3 regions of the Gottfriedia sp. NPDC057948 genome follow, and region 1 is predicted to be linked to each of the others. Evidence: riboswitches for the same ligand, from Rfam matches in the RefSeq annotation. Region 1 holds a riboswitch; each other region holds the start of a gene.
What was found. Region 1 has a riboswitch for cobalamin ahead of ACFVRR_RS10150 (ABC transporter substrate-binding protein). Riboswitches for the same ligand answer to the same signal wherever they lie in the genome.
Positions count from the first base shown of each region.

Region 1 (5,598 bases):
GAAAATTTTTATCTAATATAATATCCTTTAATTTTTCTCGATTTCCTCCGATAAATAAAAGGCCAATCGTTAAAACAAACACCACAATCAACAAACATCTCCTAAGAAAATCAAACATTATTTACCTCCCACCTGAAAATGTAAAAAGTGTTTAATCTGCCCAATAACTCGTGGACTATCAACTGGTAATTCAAAAAAAATTGGACTAAGCTACTTACTCATTTCAAACCTTTAACTCTTATGTATATTACTTAAGATGTACTTGAGCAAATCGAAAATGTAAACGACAAGAAGTACTTTTACTAATCATACACTCAATCATTCTATGATGGAAAAATCTTATTTATACAAAAAAAATAGCGATTGATTAGAAAAATTTAACTATTCAATCGCTATTTTTCTTATTTATTTTTTATCAGTTCGAAATACAATTGCTCCTCGCTCGTATTCTACATCCTTAATATTTAAACGTGTGTTGATTAACCTTGCAAGTGCAAAGAAATAATCAGATAATCGATTCAAATATAAAAATACTGGAAGATGAATATTTTCTTGCTTCATTAATGTTACGACCGTTCTTTCGGCACGTCTCGTTACCGCTCTTGCTTGATGAATGATTGCAGCAGGCTTTGACCCACCTGGTAAAATAAAACGTTGTAATGGGGGAGTTGCTTCCATATATTCATCGATTAATGTTTCAAGCTCTTCAACCATTTTCTCTGTCGTTTTAAAAGGGATGCTATCCTTTACTACTGCCAAATCTCCACCACAGTCAAATAGTTCATGTTGGATCTTTTGAAGTGAATTGTAAATATCTCTCGTATCTTGATGATCTAAATATGTCATTGCGTAACCAACGATTGTATTTACTTCGTCAATTGTCCCGTAAGACTCTACCCTTAAATCATCTTTGTCAACTCGTTTACCTACTAAGCTAGTCTGACCTTTATCCCCAGTTTTTGTATAAATTTTCATGAAAAATCTCTCCTTTTTTCAATTTTAATTTACAATACATTACTTTTATAAATAATGACTTTTTTATTTGTTTCGGGATTATCTAAAATTTGAAAAGATGTGTCATATAAACCTTTTAATAAATCTTCACTTAAAACTAAGTCTGTTTTTCCTTCGATATAAATTTTTCCGTCCTTTAATCCTATTAATCGATCACAGTAAAGACTTGCTAAATTCAAGTCATGAAAAACAGTTACGATCGTTTTATTCTCATGTTTTTGTAATTCCTTTAAAACATCTAAAATTTTAATTGTATGCATTAAATCTAAATGGTTACTTGGTTCGTCTAAAAAAATATATGGTGTTTCCTGAGCAAAGCATTGAGCAAGAAATACTCTTTGACGCTCACCACCACTAATTTCATTTATGAGGCTTTTTTCCATCTTCTTAGTACCAGTCATCATCATTGCATTATTGACTGCAGTTTCATCGATTGTGGACCAGCTAGGAAAAAAGGAAGACGAATGAGCAAGACGTCCAAGTTTAACTGTTTCTTTTACCTCATAAGAATATGTATAGGAATTTTGTTGTGATAAAACAGCAATCTTTTTTGCTATTTGTTTATTAGACATACTAGATACAAATTCTCCATCTAACATGACATTTCCTTTAGACGGTTTAAAAAGTCCACTAAGAATATTTAAAAACGTTGACTTTCCACTCCCATTTGGACCAATAATTCCTAGCCATTCTCCTTGATTAATAGAATAAGACAGTTCATCCAAATCAGTATGAATTCCATCATATGAATATGAGATATCTTGACATTTAATCATACTTTTCCCCTATTTCTTTTCAAAGATAGTAAAATTAATGCAAATATTGGAGCACCAATTAATGAAGTAATTACCCCGATTGGTAACTCTCTTGGGGCTAATACAACTCTTGATAATATGTCCGACCCGATTAAAAATATTGCGCCATTGATCATTGATAATGGAAGTAATTTTTTATGTAATGGCCCTACCAAAGTTCTAGTAAAATGCGGAACAACTAATCCCACAAATCCAATTGTTCCAGAAACAGCTACTGCTGCACCAGACAAAATACTACCAGTTAACAAAATTAAATAAGTGGATTTTTTTACATCAATTCCGATATGTTTTGCATTTGTGCTACCAAATGTCATCGCATCTAGCTGCCTATTTTGACTAAATAAAATTAAGAATGAAATGATTAAAAACGGTAATAAACTAAGAGAGTACTGAATGCCCCTCCCACCGATATTACCCATTAACCAGCCAATTACTGTACGTAATTCATTATTTGAAAACGTTATAAATAATGATAATAATGCAGAACAAAACGAACTTATTATAATGCCACCTAGTATGATTGTCTCTACATTAAGAGATGGATCTAGTTTTCGAACAAATAGTAATAATAAGATGAGTGTTCCAAATCCAAATAATATACTAACAACTGGCAAAGTAAAATAAGTTACAAAAGGTAAGCTTATTTGAAAAAATAAAACAACCACCGCTCCTACAGAGGCACCTGAAGAGACACCTAATGTAAAAGGATCAGCTAATGGATTTTTAAGTATTCCTTGAAATGCAACACCTGCCAACGAAAGGCTAGCACCGACTAATCCAGCTAACATTACCCTTGGCACTCGTATATTCATGACAATTGTTTGAATATCAGCTGGAACATAATCAGTTTTAAATAGAGCATCTGAAAAGCTAGAAATAATAGAAGAAAAGGGAATCGATGTAGACCCAATCGAAACCCCTAAAATAAATAAAAAAATTAATAAGATAATTGGAATTAAAAAGATTAAATATGTATTATTTATAAAGCTCTGGGTAAACCGCCTTTGCAATTGCTTCGACTCCCTCTGCAAGTCTTGGACCAGGTCTAGATGTTGTATCTGAATTAACATCATATACACGGTGATTTTTAATTGCGTTTACTGTTTGCCAGTTTTTTCTAGCCATTACAGTTTTTTCTAAATTTGGAACATAATATCCATAAGTAGTTAAAATCACATCAGGATTCGCTTTAATAGCTGATTCCTCACTATACTTAACCCAACCTTTTTCACTTTCAGCAACGTTTTTAGCATGAACAATCGAAAGCATTTCATCTAAGAACGTACCTTTACCTGCTGTATATATTTCTGGTGGTCCTGATATTTCAAGCCAAACCTTTGGATTTGTATTTGCTTTAGCTGTTTTTTTGCTAATTTCATCTAATTTTGTTTTCATACCAGTTACTACTTTTTTCGATTGCTCAGTTTTTCCCGTTATTTCTCCAACTTGTTGAATTGTATCATACACGTCTTTAATAGTTGCAGCATTTTTTACAACAAAAACATTGATCCCCGCTTGTTTGATCTGTTCTAAACCGTCAGCAGAAATTCCTAAACTTGATTCATGCGCTAAAACTAAATCTGGCTTTAATGAAATAATTTTTTCAACATTATAAGTCATATCGGCATTATTTCCGCCAACTTTATCAATTGATTTTACTTCTTTTGGATAATTGTCAAAATCCGTTACCCCTACTACATCCTTGCCATCACCAATAGAAAACAAGATTTCAGTATTACTTGGAATAAGTGATACGATTCTTTTAGGTGCCTCTTTAAAGCTAACTTCTTTGTTCGTTGCATCTTTTACAGTCATTGGAAAAGTTGCTTGTTCACTCTTACTTACATTCGATTTTTTTTGTGTCGTATCATTATTACAACCAAATAATCCTAAACACAATAACATAATGATAAAACTTGATAAAAACTTCTTCATTTAAATCCTCCTAATATTTTGGAAAGCATAAAAAAAACCCATTCATTTTGAACGGGGCTGAAACAACATATAAATACAAGAATTCTTGCAACTGCTGCTTCAAATTCTTACTCCCCGAAGAATTGAACAAGGATGAATTTAGCAGGTCTACTGACTTTGTTTCAACCTACTCCGACCTTCCCATTCTTAAAGAACAGTGGCTATTCGTTTCGTCCACATTACAGTTGCGGGGACAGTTCTGGATTATACCAGATTCCCTTTTAAGCAATACTTGCACTAAACTCATCAATATTTCATTAATTCAATCGTAAGATAAATTTGGTAAGAATTCAATTATTTTCTTTATATGTTTATTATTTTACTTATTTTTTTGTTTTTTGCGTGTTTAGCAGTGATATCTTCTGTAAACTTAAAAGTAATATGTTTTATATGAAACAAGATTACTCTACATCTTTTTCGTTCATTCGTAAATTATGCGGTATTTTAACTTTAAATGTCGTTCCCTGTCCTACTTCACTATAGACCTGAATCGATCCACCATGTGCTGTTACAATATTTTTAACGATTGATAAACCTAAACCCGTGCCACTTCTACCTCTTGTACGAGCTTTATCCGCTTTATAAAAACGTTCAAATACAAAAGGTAAATCTTCTTTTGAAATCCCTGCACCTGAATCAATAAAATTAAATGTAGTTGATCTTTCATTTTGATTTACTGAAACAATTATTCTTCCATTTTCATTTGTATGTCTTATTGCATTATCAATTAAATTTGTAAAAACCTGTTCCATCCGATCCTCATCTATGTAGATATTTAAATGCGGAATGTTGTCGATTTCTCCAAATAGTTTAATATTTTTTTCCTTTGATAAACCTTTAAACTTGCGTAAAATCCGATCTACAAATTGTACTAGAGGAACGAAGTCTCTATTTAGTTCAGTAAATCCGTTCTCCATTCTTGCTAAATCTAACAAATCATTTACTAATCGACCCATTCTAAGTGACTCATCATAGATGATTTGTGACAATTCTTGCATCTCTTCCTTGGATTCTGCTACACCATCAACAATCGCTTCGCTATAACCTTGTAATAAGGAAATAGGCGTTCGAAGTTCATGAGAAACATGCGCTATAAAATCTTTTCTCATCTTTTCTAAACGTCTTTGTTCTGTAACATCCCGAATCACCGCTACAACGCCTCTTATATTTGTTTGATTATAAAGAGGCGACATTAAAACTTGCCAATTGCCTTGATCGAAATTTAGTTCTATAAATTGCTTTTTCTCACTTTCGACAACTAATACAAATAAATCTAATAGTTCCTTCGTTAAAACAAGTGAAGAAGGTTCTTCAAATTGATCATCATTAAGCATTTTCAAAAAACGTTCAGCTGGTGGATTCGATGTCACGATTTGACCTTCTTTATCAATCGAAATTACACCATCTACCATACTTGTAATAATATTAGAAACTTTCTCCTTCTCTTGTTTTAATGCATTCATATTAAAATTTAATTGTTTACTCATCTTGTTAAATGAATACGCAAGTTCTCCAATTTCATCACTTGAATGGATTGGTACTTTCACATTAAAATTCCCTGAAGTCATACTACTTACAACTTCTTTCATCTTTCTAAGAGGAGCTGTAATTTTAGAAGAAAGAAAAAATGAGAAAAATGTTGTTAATACGATCCCAATCGATGCCGCGAGCAAGACAAAATTAGTCGTTTGGTGAATCATCACTTTTACAGGTTGTAATGTTTGGTATATAAATACAGCTCCATTTTTTGAGTTTGTATGTAATGGAGCACCTACAACTAATTTTTCTCTCTCAC
Region 1 covers NZ_JBHVPN010000004.1:314,505-320,102, reverse strand. Annotated here, with positions in the region: gene ACFVRR_RS10170 (hypothetical protein) at 1-118, opposite strand, end outside; gene ACFVRR_RS10165 (cob(I)yrinic acid a,c-diamide adenosyltransferase) at 406-975, opposite strand; gene ACFVRR_RS10160 (ABC transporter ATP-binding protein) at 1,005-1,790, opposite strand; gene ACFVRR_RS10155 (FecCD family ABC transporter permease) at 1,787-2,839, opposite strand; gene ACFVRR_RS10150 (ABC transporter substrate-binding protein) at 2,805-3,764, opposite strand; cobalamin riboswitch at 3,888-4,060, opposite strand; gene ACFVRR_RS10145 (ATP-binding protein) at 4,205-5,598, opposite strand, start outside.

Region 2 (5,598 bases), on a different contig from region 1:
TTATTTCTAAAGTAAGGGCTCTTGCATCACTTGTACCAGCTAATACGAAAATCATCCTCTATCTCCAGCCTTTTGCACCGCATGTTTGTGATCATGGTCATGATGTTCATGGTTATGGCCGTGATGATGATCGTGGTCATGATGGTGGTGGTGATCGATATGTTCCATCACATTAAGACGGTATTGGCAGGTATCACAGTTCATCTTCACTTCATCACGAAGGGCTTCTTCCACCCGATCGATTAAAATTGTCTGTAATTTTGGATGATAACCAAAATAGTCAGCCAACTTAATTTCAACCGCGGAATATTGATTTTGAATAGGTACCATCATATCTTCTAACCGTTTAATCAGGATGCCAGTGAATAGAAAGTAAGGCAGGATTACTACTTTTTTTGCTCCAAGCTTAATACAGCGCTCAATCCCTTCGTTAACTAAAGGATTGGTCACCCCCATAAAAGCAGGTTCGACGATTTTATAGTTTGTTTTTTCCCATAGTAATCTAGCAATTTTATATAAATCACTATTCGCATCAGGGTCGCTTCCGCCACGTCCTAACAAAAGGACAGCCGTATCGTCTTCGATGGTTTCTACATTCTCGCCAATTTCCATTAATCTAGTTTTTAGAATTTCAAATGTTTCCTCATGAACACCAATTGGTCGGCCATAAGTAAATTGAACAAACGGATATTTATTCTTTGCCTCATCAATAGCTGCTGGAATATGAATTTTGGAGTGTCCTGCCTGTAAGAGCATGATCGGAATCAAGACAACATGGTCGGCCCCTTTCTCCACACATAGATCGATGCCTTGATTCACTGTTGGTTGTTCAAATTCTAAAAAACACGTCTCGAGCAGGAAAGAATCTTCCCAAGTCTTTCTCATCTCACGGATGAACTCTCGAACCTGCTGATTTCCTTCTTGATCTCTACTTCCATGCCCCACAAATAAAATTGCTCTCAAAATATTTCCTCCCCTTTGTTTGTAAATGCCTTACCTGCCAATTATCGCTAGACTTCTCTCCTTTATTCCCCGCAAACAGCTGCTTCGATTTTAAGATTTGGTGTGATATCCTGGTACACAAAACCTTGAACTTCTTTGACCCGTTTAAAAAATTTATAGAAACGTTCATTTGGATACGCTTTTTGTTGGTACTCTTGAACAATTCCCTCTATGACCCCGACAATTTTTTCCGGTGCGATTCCTTCAGCTACGATTTGGCCATTATGGGCGGTTCTTCCAGCTGTCTTGGCTCCTAAAAACAAATCAAACGCTCCTTTACGGTAGACAATGCCAATATCTTCTTTTACGGCTCCATAACATGCCATGCCGCAGCCATTCACACCAAGTTTCAGTTCTTTTGGGAGTTCCATGCCGCCAAGCCTTACTTGTAGCTCATCGGCATAAGGGATAGAATCCTTCTTTTCTCCGTCACAAAAATCACAGGCTTTTACGGTTAATACGTCGCCAACAGGAGCAATTAAAAAGTTGGCTGCAGTTAGTTTTTCAATAATCTCATCAGGCTTAGAGGTTAAAATTTGCAGCTTCATAAAATGGTCTTGTGTGTATTCCATGACTCCTTCTTCTCCGATAATTTCGGAAAGAATGACCATCTGATGCGCGGTAAATTTTTTATTGGCGACACCAGGGCTGACCGCTACCTCAAAAATAGATTGAAAGTCTTGCTTCACAATTAAACCTTGGGTTTGTCCATAGGTCTCACCTAGGATCATTTGCAAGGCTTCCTCAGCCAACTCTCTTGGCGACTCTTTCACAGAGGTTGGGGTGACTAGTTTCTTGTTTACCGGCATACCATCTTCCATTTGCTCCAGTGCCCATGGTTCGGCTTCCTTTTGCAGACGCTGATGCGGTTTCAAAGGTTGAATTGCCTGATTTAATGTATACTTCCGCTGATAACCGCGCGGGGTGATCATCAATTCATCGTAGAAAAATGTTGATGAGTTGCCAATTAAAACGGTGGTTAACATGCCAATTTCATGATCTAACATCTCTTGTAAATTGGTTAAGACGATCTTTTGACTATCACGGAAGGCGCTCTTTACCAATCCTACAGGGGTGTCTGGCGAGCGATATTTTAATAGAATTTTTTGTGCTTCCATGATCTGCCGTGTTCTTCTCCCGCTTTTTGGATTGTATAGGGCAATCACAAAATCAGCTTGAGCGGCCGCTTCGATTCGTTGCTCGATCAAGCTCCAAGGTGTTAAATGGTCACTTAAGCTAATCGTACAGGCATCATGCATGACCGGCGCGCCTAATAAAGCAGCACAGGAGTTGATGGCAGAAATGCCAGGGACCACCTCCACTTTTACCCCTGAGTCTTTTTTCCAGCCTTTTTCAATTAGCACTTCGTAAACAAGTCCTGCCATTCCATATACACCGGCATCACCGCTCGAAATGACAGCTACCGTGTAACCGAGCTCAGCTTGTTTCACAGCCTCCTGCGCACGGCTCACTTCTTCTGTCATTCCTGTGCTGATGATTTGCTTTCCAGCTATTAATCCCTTGATTAAATCCACGTAGGTTTTGTAGCCGATAATGATATCACTTTCTTGGATGGCTTCCTTTGCCCGTCCGGTAATATGTTTTTCATCACCTGGGCCAAAACCAATAACCAATAATTTACCTTTCACACTATTACGCCACCTTCCACAATTTCAAACTAGAATCCAGCTACTATCCGCTGTTAAATCTTTTCTTTAACCGCTTTTTGTATTCCTTCGATGCATTCCGACCCTTCTGGATGTATGAATCCAGCTTCGGAATATTGATAGATCGAATGCTCCTGAAGGCAATGACCTTCAGCCAGATGACGCTTTACAATCGTAGTTCCCACTTCTGGGGTTACGTTTTTATACCAAGTCCCTGAAGGATAGACGATGGCAACAGGTGCATCCTTACATCTCCCGTTGCATCTCGTTCTTGTAGTATGTATGATTGAATCTAAGCTTAAATTGGTGATTTCATTCCGTATTGCTTGTGTCGCTTCCTCCCCACCCTTTCTCATACAGCTGCTGCCGTTACAAATGAGGACATGATGTTTCGTCCCTTGTAAATTCCAAGTAGTCATGTAACATACTCCCTTTCGTTTTTTCATAAAAAAAGCACCCCTATGGACATAGGGGTGCAGAATAAATACACACAAAAAAATAGCGATGTAAGTTCAGCACTTCTACCTATGTTCCCGTAGGTTGATTGAAGCTATTAGGTAAAGGCAGGTCTCCTGACTTAGGTTCATCATTCTATTGCGTCTTCCCAAATTCCTTCAGTGACATCTGCAATGAACTCCCCTTACAGTGGCGGGTACCGTGACGGATTTAAACCGTACTTCCCTTTTAAGCACTAATTTTCATAGTGCACCAATCCTAATCTATTCAATTTTTAAAAAGACTTGTTTCTTCTAGAGGCATAATATAGGCATAAAAAATGATTTAGAATCATTAAAACGAAAAAATCCGTTCAACAAAAGTTGAACGGATAAAACGCCAGCACAAAGAAAGTTAAAAAATAATCCTTTTTGTCCAAACGTTTCATCTTCTCAACACCCGAAGAAATCGAAACTTTAAAAGCTAAGACAGGTCTCCTGACTTGTGTATCTTCCTACTTTAGACCCTTCCCGTAACGTCCATATAAACGTTTCAGTGGTTTGTCTATTTCGTCCACACTTACAGTTGCGGGGACAGTTCTGGTAATGCTCCAGATTCCCTATTAAGCCCTAAGGCATCTTAACTAATTGTTAACAAATTAGTATTTAATTTATTAGATAATATTATTCTAGTCTATCAGATTTAATATTTCAAGAGTTTTTAAACTACTTTAAGGAAAACGCTACCCTCCAATAACTTCATCTTGGTTAAGTAATTGAATGTAATATAGAAATAGCAGAAATTAAATATCGACATTTCTTTTTTTAAAACTTTTTGTTATTAAGGACAAGTAAAAAGTGAACTCTTCGTGTGGTTTTCTTGTAAACTTGTCCGTGAAATTGTCCGCACTTTTATTTATTTTTAATTCTATAAAAAAGGAAATAAAAAAAACCTTGAAATTACAAGGTTTTTTTATTATATTTTTTCGACTAAAACAGCCGTTCCATGAGCGACTATTTCATTGTTACTCTATTACATCTTATCAACCCAATACATTTTCACATCACAAATCCTATCGGATCTGTCCCGAGTACTGGCCCCACCTACGCCAAATACGATGATAGCCACACATGCCATCCAACCTACTATTTAGTATAACAGAAAACGCTTACATTTTCAATATTTAGAATATTCGTTAAAAATATTTTAATAACTCAAGAATAACTGACTTTTCTTTCCCTTCAGATACCATCAATCACTTTGTAATTTTTATGTGATACAACTGTTCTGTTTCCTTCAAACACCAATTCCGTTTTATTATCGATTATATTTACAATAACTGTATTTTCATTGACCTTTTCAACAATCCCTTTAATTTCATTCTTAAATAAGACATGTTCCCCTATTTCAGCTATCTTTTTTGCCTTGAATTTCATCTTCTTCTCCCCAATCATCATCTTTATTTTTCTTAGTTTTACTTCATTGTTATATTTTGATTTTTCTTATTCACAATTGAAAACGTCTTCATCAATATGTAGATGAACATTAATTCGTACCAAGTTAGCTAGATCCTTTATGAGTAATACGACTAAATTCTTTTTCTAATTCTAACTTATACAAATAACCTAGTGGACATTTTTTTATCCGTTTCATACAATGATGAAAGATTAAGAAGTAATGATTTTAATTACTTTTTCTTTCAAACTACTTTTTTATTATATTACCAAAATTTTAGATATAAATAAAGTATTTATTTTGAATACTGAAATTTTAGGAGTGTAGTATTGTCTTTTCATTTTTAACCAGCAGTTCATCCGAAAATTAATATTCTATTACTAGAAATTTTTTTAAAAATACTGTTAGGGAAATTCTACACCATCTAGGATAATAACAAAACAAATAATTCACTTTGGCATCTGCATCTTCATTTAATGTTATGATCAGAAAGTAACGAATGAATCTTCATTAGAACCTTTGCATATCTCTGAATAATTTCATTTGGATTTTTACTAGATTCACTATCGATAAAAATACAATATTCTTCTATGTATTCAATAAAAAGTTGATCTGTTCACCAAAACAGAATAACTTTTTATTGAATTATTATATAATAGACAGATTATTACCATAAAATTTTTATTAAAATATTATTTTGCATCAGTTATTATCTAATAGAAGTATTTTTTTTAATGAATTAGCTTTGGAGGAAAATTTGAGTAGTAATTTTGGATTTTTAAATACATGGCTTGATTTATCTCTCCTATACCAGGTTATAAAAAATAAAAAAAGATGCTACACATAACATATAACCTCTTATACATAACATAATAATGGTTAATTTATGAGGGTTTAGAGGATAATTCATGACCATATAAAGCTTATTTTTAGAGGTGATATAAGGGTATGGATAATGAACAAATCGTATATAGTCCAAGTGAAGCGGCCAAACAACTTAACCTTAAAGAAGTACTTTTAGTCATTATGTTAGTATCCT
Region 2 covers NZ_JBHVPN010000008.1:1,530-7,127, reverse strand. Annotated here, with positions in the region: gene cobK (precorrin-6A reductase) at 1-55, opposite strand, end outside; gene ACFVRR_RS13625 (sirohydrochlorin chelatase) at 52-963, opposite strand; gene cobJ (precorrin-3B C(17)-methyltransferase) at 1,026-2,651, opposite strand; gene ACFVRR_RS13615 ((2Fe-2S) ferredoxin domain-containing protein) at 2,705-3,088, opposite strand; cobalamin riboswitch at 3,215-3,397, opposite strand; cobalamin riboswitch at 3,575-3,761, opposite strand; gene ACFVRR_RS13610 (DUF2187 family protein) at 4,346-4,540, opposite strand.
Region 2: it holds a riboswitch for cobalamin, as region 1 does, so the genes downstream of both, ACFVRR_RS13615 ((2Fe-2S) ferredoxin domain-containing protein) here and ACFVRR_RS10150 (ABC transporter substrate-binding protein) in region 1, are expected to answer to the same signal.

Region 3 (5,598 bases), on a different contig from region 1:
TGTGATTCTTGGTGCAGCAAATTTAATTTCGGTTAAATCATTTGGTGAATTTGAATTTTGGTTTGCAATGATTAAAGTCGTTACGATTTTATTGATGATTGTTGCAGGATTTGGTCTTATTTTCTTTGGTCTTGGAAACGGTGGAAATGCGATTGGTATATCTAACCTTTGGAAAAATGGCGGCTTCTTTACAGGTGGTTGGTCAGGTTTCTTCTTTGCACTTTCACTAGTTGTTGGAGCTTATCAAGGCGTTGAATTAATCGGTATTACAGCTGGAGAAGCAGAAAATCCGAAAAAAACATTAAAAGATGCGATTCAAAGTCTTATTTGGCGTATTTTAATTTTCTATATTGGTGCTATTTTTGTAATTGTAACAGTTTTCCCTTGGGATCAACTAAATTCGATTGGTAGCCCGTTTGTTGTAACTTTTGCAAAATTTGGTATTACAGCTGCAGCTGGAATTATTAACTTTGTCGTAATCACTGCTGCATTGTCTGGTTGTAACAGTGGTATTTATAGTGCAGGTCGCATGCTTTATACATTAGGTATAAATGGACAAGCACCAAAATATTTTACAAAAGTCTCAAATAACGGAGTGCCTTTATTCGGTACGTTCGGTGTACTAATTGGTTTAGTAATTGGTGTTATTTTAAATTTTATTGCACCAAAAAACTTATTCGTGTATGTATACAGTGCAAGTGTACTTCCTGGGATGATCCCGTGGTTTGTCATCTTAATTAGTCATATTCGTTTCAGAAAAGTAAAAGGAGATGAAATTAAAAATCATCCTTTTAAAATGCCTTTTGCACCATTTACTAACTACTTAACATTAGCCTATTTAGTTATGGTATTGATCGGTATGTGGTTTAATGATGACACACGTATCTCACTTATTGTAGGGATTATTTTCTTGGCAATCCTTGTCGTTTGTTTCTATGCTTTTGGTATCGGAAAACGTGTACCATTAGATGCTCAATCAGATGAAGAAATAGCTAATTAATACATTACTTAGTTTGATGGTAAGATGTTTCTTTGAACATAGCTATTCAATAAAAAAATAAATTTTATAAACAATCAATGCGTTCGTATGATAAGATCAAACAGTAATGAAACTGGATGAGATTAATATACGAACGCATTTTTTAATTTCTTGAATTACTAAATCAACAGCATTTATTTAATCCAAAATAAAAATTTTTTTTAAATAGTTCGGAAAATAAAAAATAAATATTTTGACTATTTTTGCATTTTATGACAAAATGATGAAAACTAAATAGTAGGGAATAGGTGTAAATGAAGTTCAAAGTTTGAAATCATTTACTTAAAAGGGAAGTTTGGTTTAATTCCAACACGGTCCCGCCACTGTAATAGAGGAGTAAATATGAAGATGCCACTTATTAAAATAGGGAAGGCTTTTATTTACAAAGATTCTTAAGTCAGGAGACCTGCCTATTCTAACGACGCTGTTTGACCTACGAGAGATAGGGAGGTGCCTTATGGAAAGAAAGCTTAAGTTAACGTATTCTAATTATTTATGTTTTCCAACTTAAAGGCATTTTTGTCTCTTATGAGATAAAAATGCTTTTTTATTTTAGTTAAAAGGAGAGGGTAAAAGTGGTACACATAAGTAATCTAGGATATCCGAGAATTGGTGAAAATCGTGAATGGAAAAAAACGTTAGAAAGCTTTTGGCAAAAGAAAATGAATCAAGAAGAATTTGAGAAGGAAATGAAATCACTAAGATTAAGCTCAATAAAAAAACAGTACGATTTAGGTGTGGAGCTAGTCCCTGTAAATGATTTTACGTTTTATGATCATGTACTAGATTTTGCCACTATGTTTGGCTGGATTCCTAGTCGATTTGGTGAAATTAATGATAGACCAAGTCTAGATACGTATTTTGCATTAGCAAGAGGAAGTAAAAACATTGTAGCTTGTGAAATGACGAAATGGTTTAATACAAACTATCACTATATCGTTCCTGAATATCAAAAAGAAAAGCAATCTAAATTACTATTCAATAAGCCTTTAGAAGCATACAAAGAGGCATTCATTGAGCTTGGTATAAAAACGAAACCTGTCATTCTAGGAATCTATTCATTTGTACAGTTAGCAAAAGGTTACCAGGAAGAAGAAAAACGAAACATAATAAATAATCTAGTAAGCCTTTATATACAAATGCTTAAAGAGCTAGAAAGTGAAGGTGTTGAGTGGGTACAAATTGATGAACCATGTTTTGTGTTAGAAGAATCAAGCGAAGATATTCGTTTTATGAAAGAAGTATATGATCAAATCGCAAAAGCTGTACCTACATTATCAATCATGCTTCAAACTTACTTTGAAGCAGTTGAACAATATAAAGAACTAATTTCATTCCCAGTAGAAGGCATTGGTCTTGATTTTGTTCACGGTAAAGATGGAAATTTAGAGTCGATCCTGAAGTACGGATTTCCAAATGACAAGGTATTAGGCGTAGGAATACTTAATGGGCGTAATATTTGGAGAAATGATTTAAATGATTCCATTGATTTTTTAAATTCTCTTAAAAAAGAAATAAGTCCAAAAGATTGGTGGATTCAACCGTCTTGTAGTTTGCTTCACGTACCAGTTACAAAAATTGAAGAGAAATTATTAAATGAAACATTGTTCGAGGCATTATCGTTTGCCGATGAAAAATTAGAAGAGCTAGTTATACTAAAAAGTTTATTTATAAACAAAGCGAGAATGTTTGAAAATGAAGTTAAATATGCAAGTAATTGTTTAGTAAATTTAAAACAGCTTAGCAAAAAAAATCATTCAACTAGTAATGAATTGGAATCCATTAATGAAGAAGATTTTAGAAGACCAGTACCATTCCATTTAAGATATCCATTACAAAATAAAGTAATGAATTTACCGATTTTACCAACGACTACAATTGGAAGTTTCCCTCAAACGAAGGAAATTAAACAAATAAGACAGCAATGGCGCAAAGGAAGAATTGATGATTCAGAATATATGAATCAAATTAAATTGAAAATTAAAGAATGGGTTGAACTTCAAGAAAATATTGATATGGATGTATTGGTACATGGTGAGTATGAGCGTACGGATATGGTTGAATATTTTGGTGAGAAACTAGAGGGATTTGCATTTACGAAAAAAGCATGGGTTCAATCTTATGGATCACGCTGTGTTAAACCGCCAATTATTTTTAGTAAAGTTGAATTTACAAAGCCCATTACTGTAAATGAAACTGAGTATGCACAAAGCTTAACAGCAAAACCAGTCAAAGGGATGTTGACAGGTCCAGTAACAATATTAAATTGGTCATTTGTTCGTGAGGATCGAACAAGAGAGGAAATAGCAAATGAAATTGCATTAGCTTTACGTAAAGAAGTAAATGCACTTGAAGCTGCTGGCATTTCAATTATTCAAGTTGATGAACCTGCAATTCGAGAAGGTTTACCTTTGAAGCAAAAAGATGGGGCTCAATATTTACATTGGGTAACGAGAGCATTTCGTTTAGCTACATCAAGCGTCCGAAATGAAACGCAAATACATACTCATATGTGCTATAGCAATTTTAGCGATATTATGGACACAATTATTGATTTAGATGCAGATGTTATTTCAATTGAACATGCAAGAAGTCATCAAGAATTTTCTACTTATTTAGCTGAGTCCCCTTACCCATTTGGAATTGGTTTAGGCGTGTATGATATTCATAGTCCGAGGGTACCGTCGGTTGAGGAAATGGAAGAAAATATTATTAGTTCTTTAAAAGTATGTGATGCAAATAGATTTTGGGTTAATCCAGACTGTGGTTTAAAGACGCGTAATGAAACTGAGGTAATAGATGCCTTATCAAATATGGTAAAATCTGCGAAAAAAGTTCGAGAAAAATATTATTCAATTATTTAATGATAGGGTGAAATCGATGAATGGTAGATATGTAAAAGAATCCAAAGTATTTGATAGTAGTAGAATATTTCCAACTGATTTAAATAACCATGGTACATTATTCGGAGGAAAAATGCTTGCCGCAATGGACTTAATTGCATCCATTTCAGCTACAAAGCATTCAAGAATGGAATGTGTAACCGCATCGATGGATTCAGTAGAATTTTTATGTCCAGTTCGTGAAAGTGACTGTATATATTATGAATCGTTCGTGATCTTAACAGGCTCAAGCTCAATGGAAGTATTCGTTCGAGCTACTGCCGAAGACCTACTTTCAGCTGAAAAAAGGGTTGCAGCAACATGTTTTGTAACATTTGTTGCACTAAAAGATGGAAAACCACATAAAGTAGTAGAGGTAATTCCAGAAACTGAGGAAGAAATTAAATTACAGCAATTAGCATTTAAACGTTTAGAAAGTCGCCAATTAAGAAAGAAATTGAGTAAGGAATTGGCATTAATTTGGAAAGAATAAAAAGAAAGCATTGAAAACATACTAAAATTAAGCTAAGATTAAATTAATATTTTTAAGGAGGCATCAAATTTAGACACTATGTACAATATCCGATAACTTTTTAAGCTAATGAATTTTATAGCAAAAAAGTACTCTGCCTGAAATCAGAGAAATTGGATAACTATGTCTATTTATGAGCCTATACTAATATTAAATTAATCCATTGTCTTAAATGCATGGTTTATTTACTATTATATTTCATTTGAAATATATTCTAACGTATATATATTTTTATATATACATGGCTTATTAAATCACATCCAATTTACACACAGGCAGATACTGCTTGTGTGTTTTTTATTTTCTCTCTTAAAAAATACTTTCGAAAACAGATTGTATTTTTAAGTAGAGTGATTTTTTAAAATCGGATGGAGTGAAGTATATGTTTATTATAAAAGCATCGAATATAGAAATAGAATTAAATGGGAAAACAATTTTTAAAAATGGAAACTTAGACATAAAACAAAATGAAAGGGTAGCATTAATTGGTGAAAATGGAGTTGGAAAGTCAACCTTTATTAATGCCCTTTTAGGTAATATTCCATTGAAAAAAGGAATGCTGCAAATTCACTATTCAAAAGATGAAATTGGATGGCTTTTAACAGATGAAGAGAATCAGGAAAACCTGTCAGCTAGGGAAGTGATTGAATCATTTGATCAAGAGCGATATTTCATCAAAAAGAATATAGAAAAGTATTTACTTGATTTGTCTAATGAAGAAAATCTTGCTAACTATAACGAGAGTTTAAGTAAATATTTAGAATTAGATGGCTATGATTGGGAAACAAAAATAGATCAAGTTTTGAAGAAATTTCAATTACCGCAAGAGTTATGGAATATCCCATTCAGTCATTTAAGTGGTGGACAAAAAACAAAAGTTAAATTAGCAAAAGTAATGATGAAGCAACCAAAGCTATTAATTTTAGATGAACCAACAAATCATTTGGACACTGAGTCAATCCAATGGTTAACGGAATGGTTACAAAATTTTAAAGGTAGTGTCCTTTTTATTTCTCATGAACGACAATTCATTGATGATGTTGCGACTGTTACAGTTGAATTAAGTGAAAGTGGTACAGTTAAGTATAATGGTGGCTATTCAACATACAAAATACAAAAAGAACATGAGCGAAAAACTCAGCAAG
Region 3 covers NZ_JBHVPN010000001.1:794,837-800,434, forward strand. Annotated here, with positions in the region: gene ACFVRR_RS03695 (amino acid permease) at 1-1,000, shown strand, start outside; cobalamin riboswitch at 1,269-1,467, shown strand; gene metE (5-methyltetrahydropteroyltriglutamate--homocysteine S-methyltransferase) at 1,615-3,903, shown strand; gene ACFVRR_RS03705 (acyl-CoA thioesterase) at 3,920-4,414, shown strand; gene abc-f (ribosomal protection-like ABC-F family protein) at 4,836-5,598, shown strand, end outside.
Region 3: it holds a riboswitch for cobalamin, as region 1 does, so the genes downstream of both, metE (5-methyltetrahydropteroyltriglutamate--homocysteine S-methyltransferase) here and ACFVRR_RS10150 (ABC transporter substrate-binding protein) in region 1, are expected to answer to the same signal.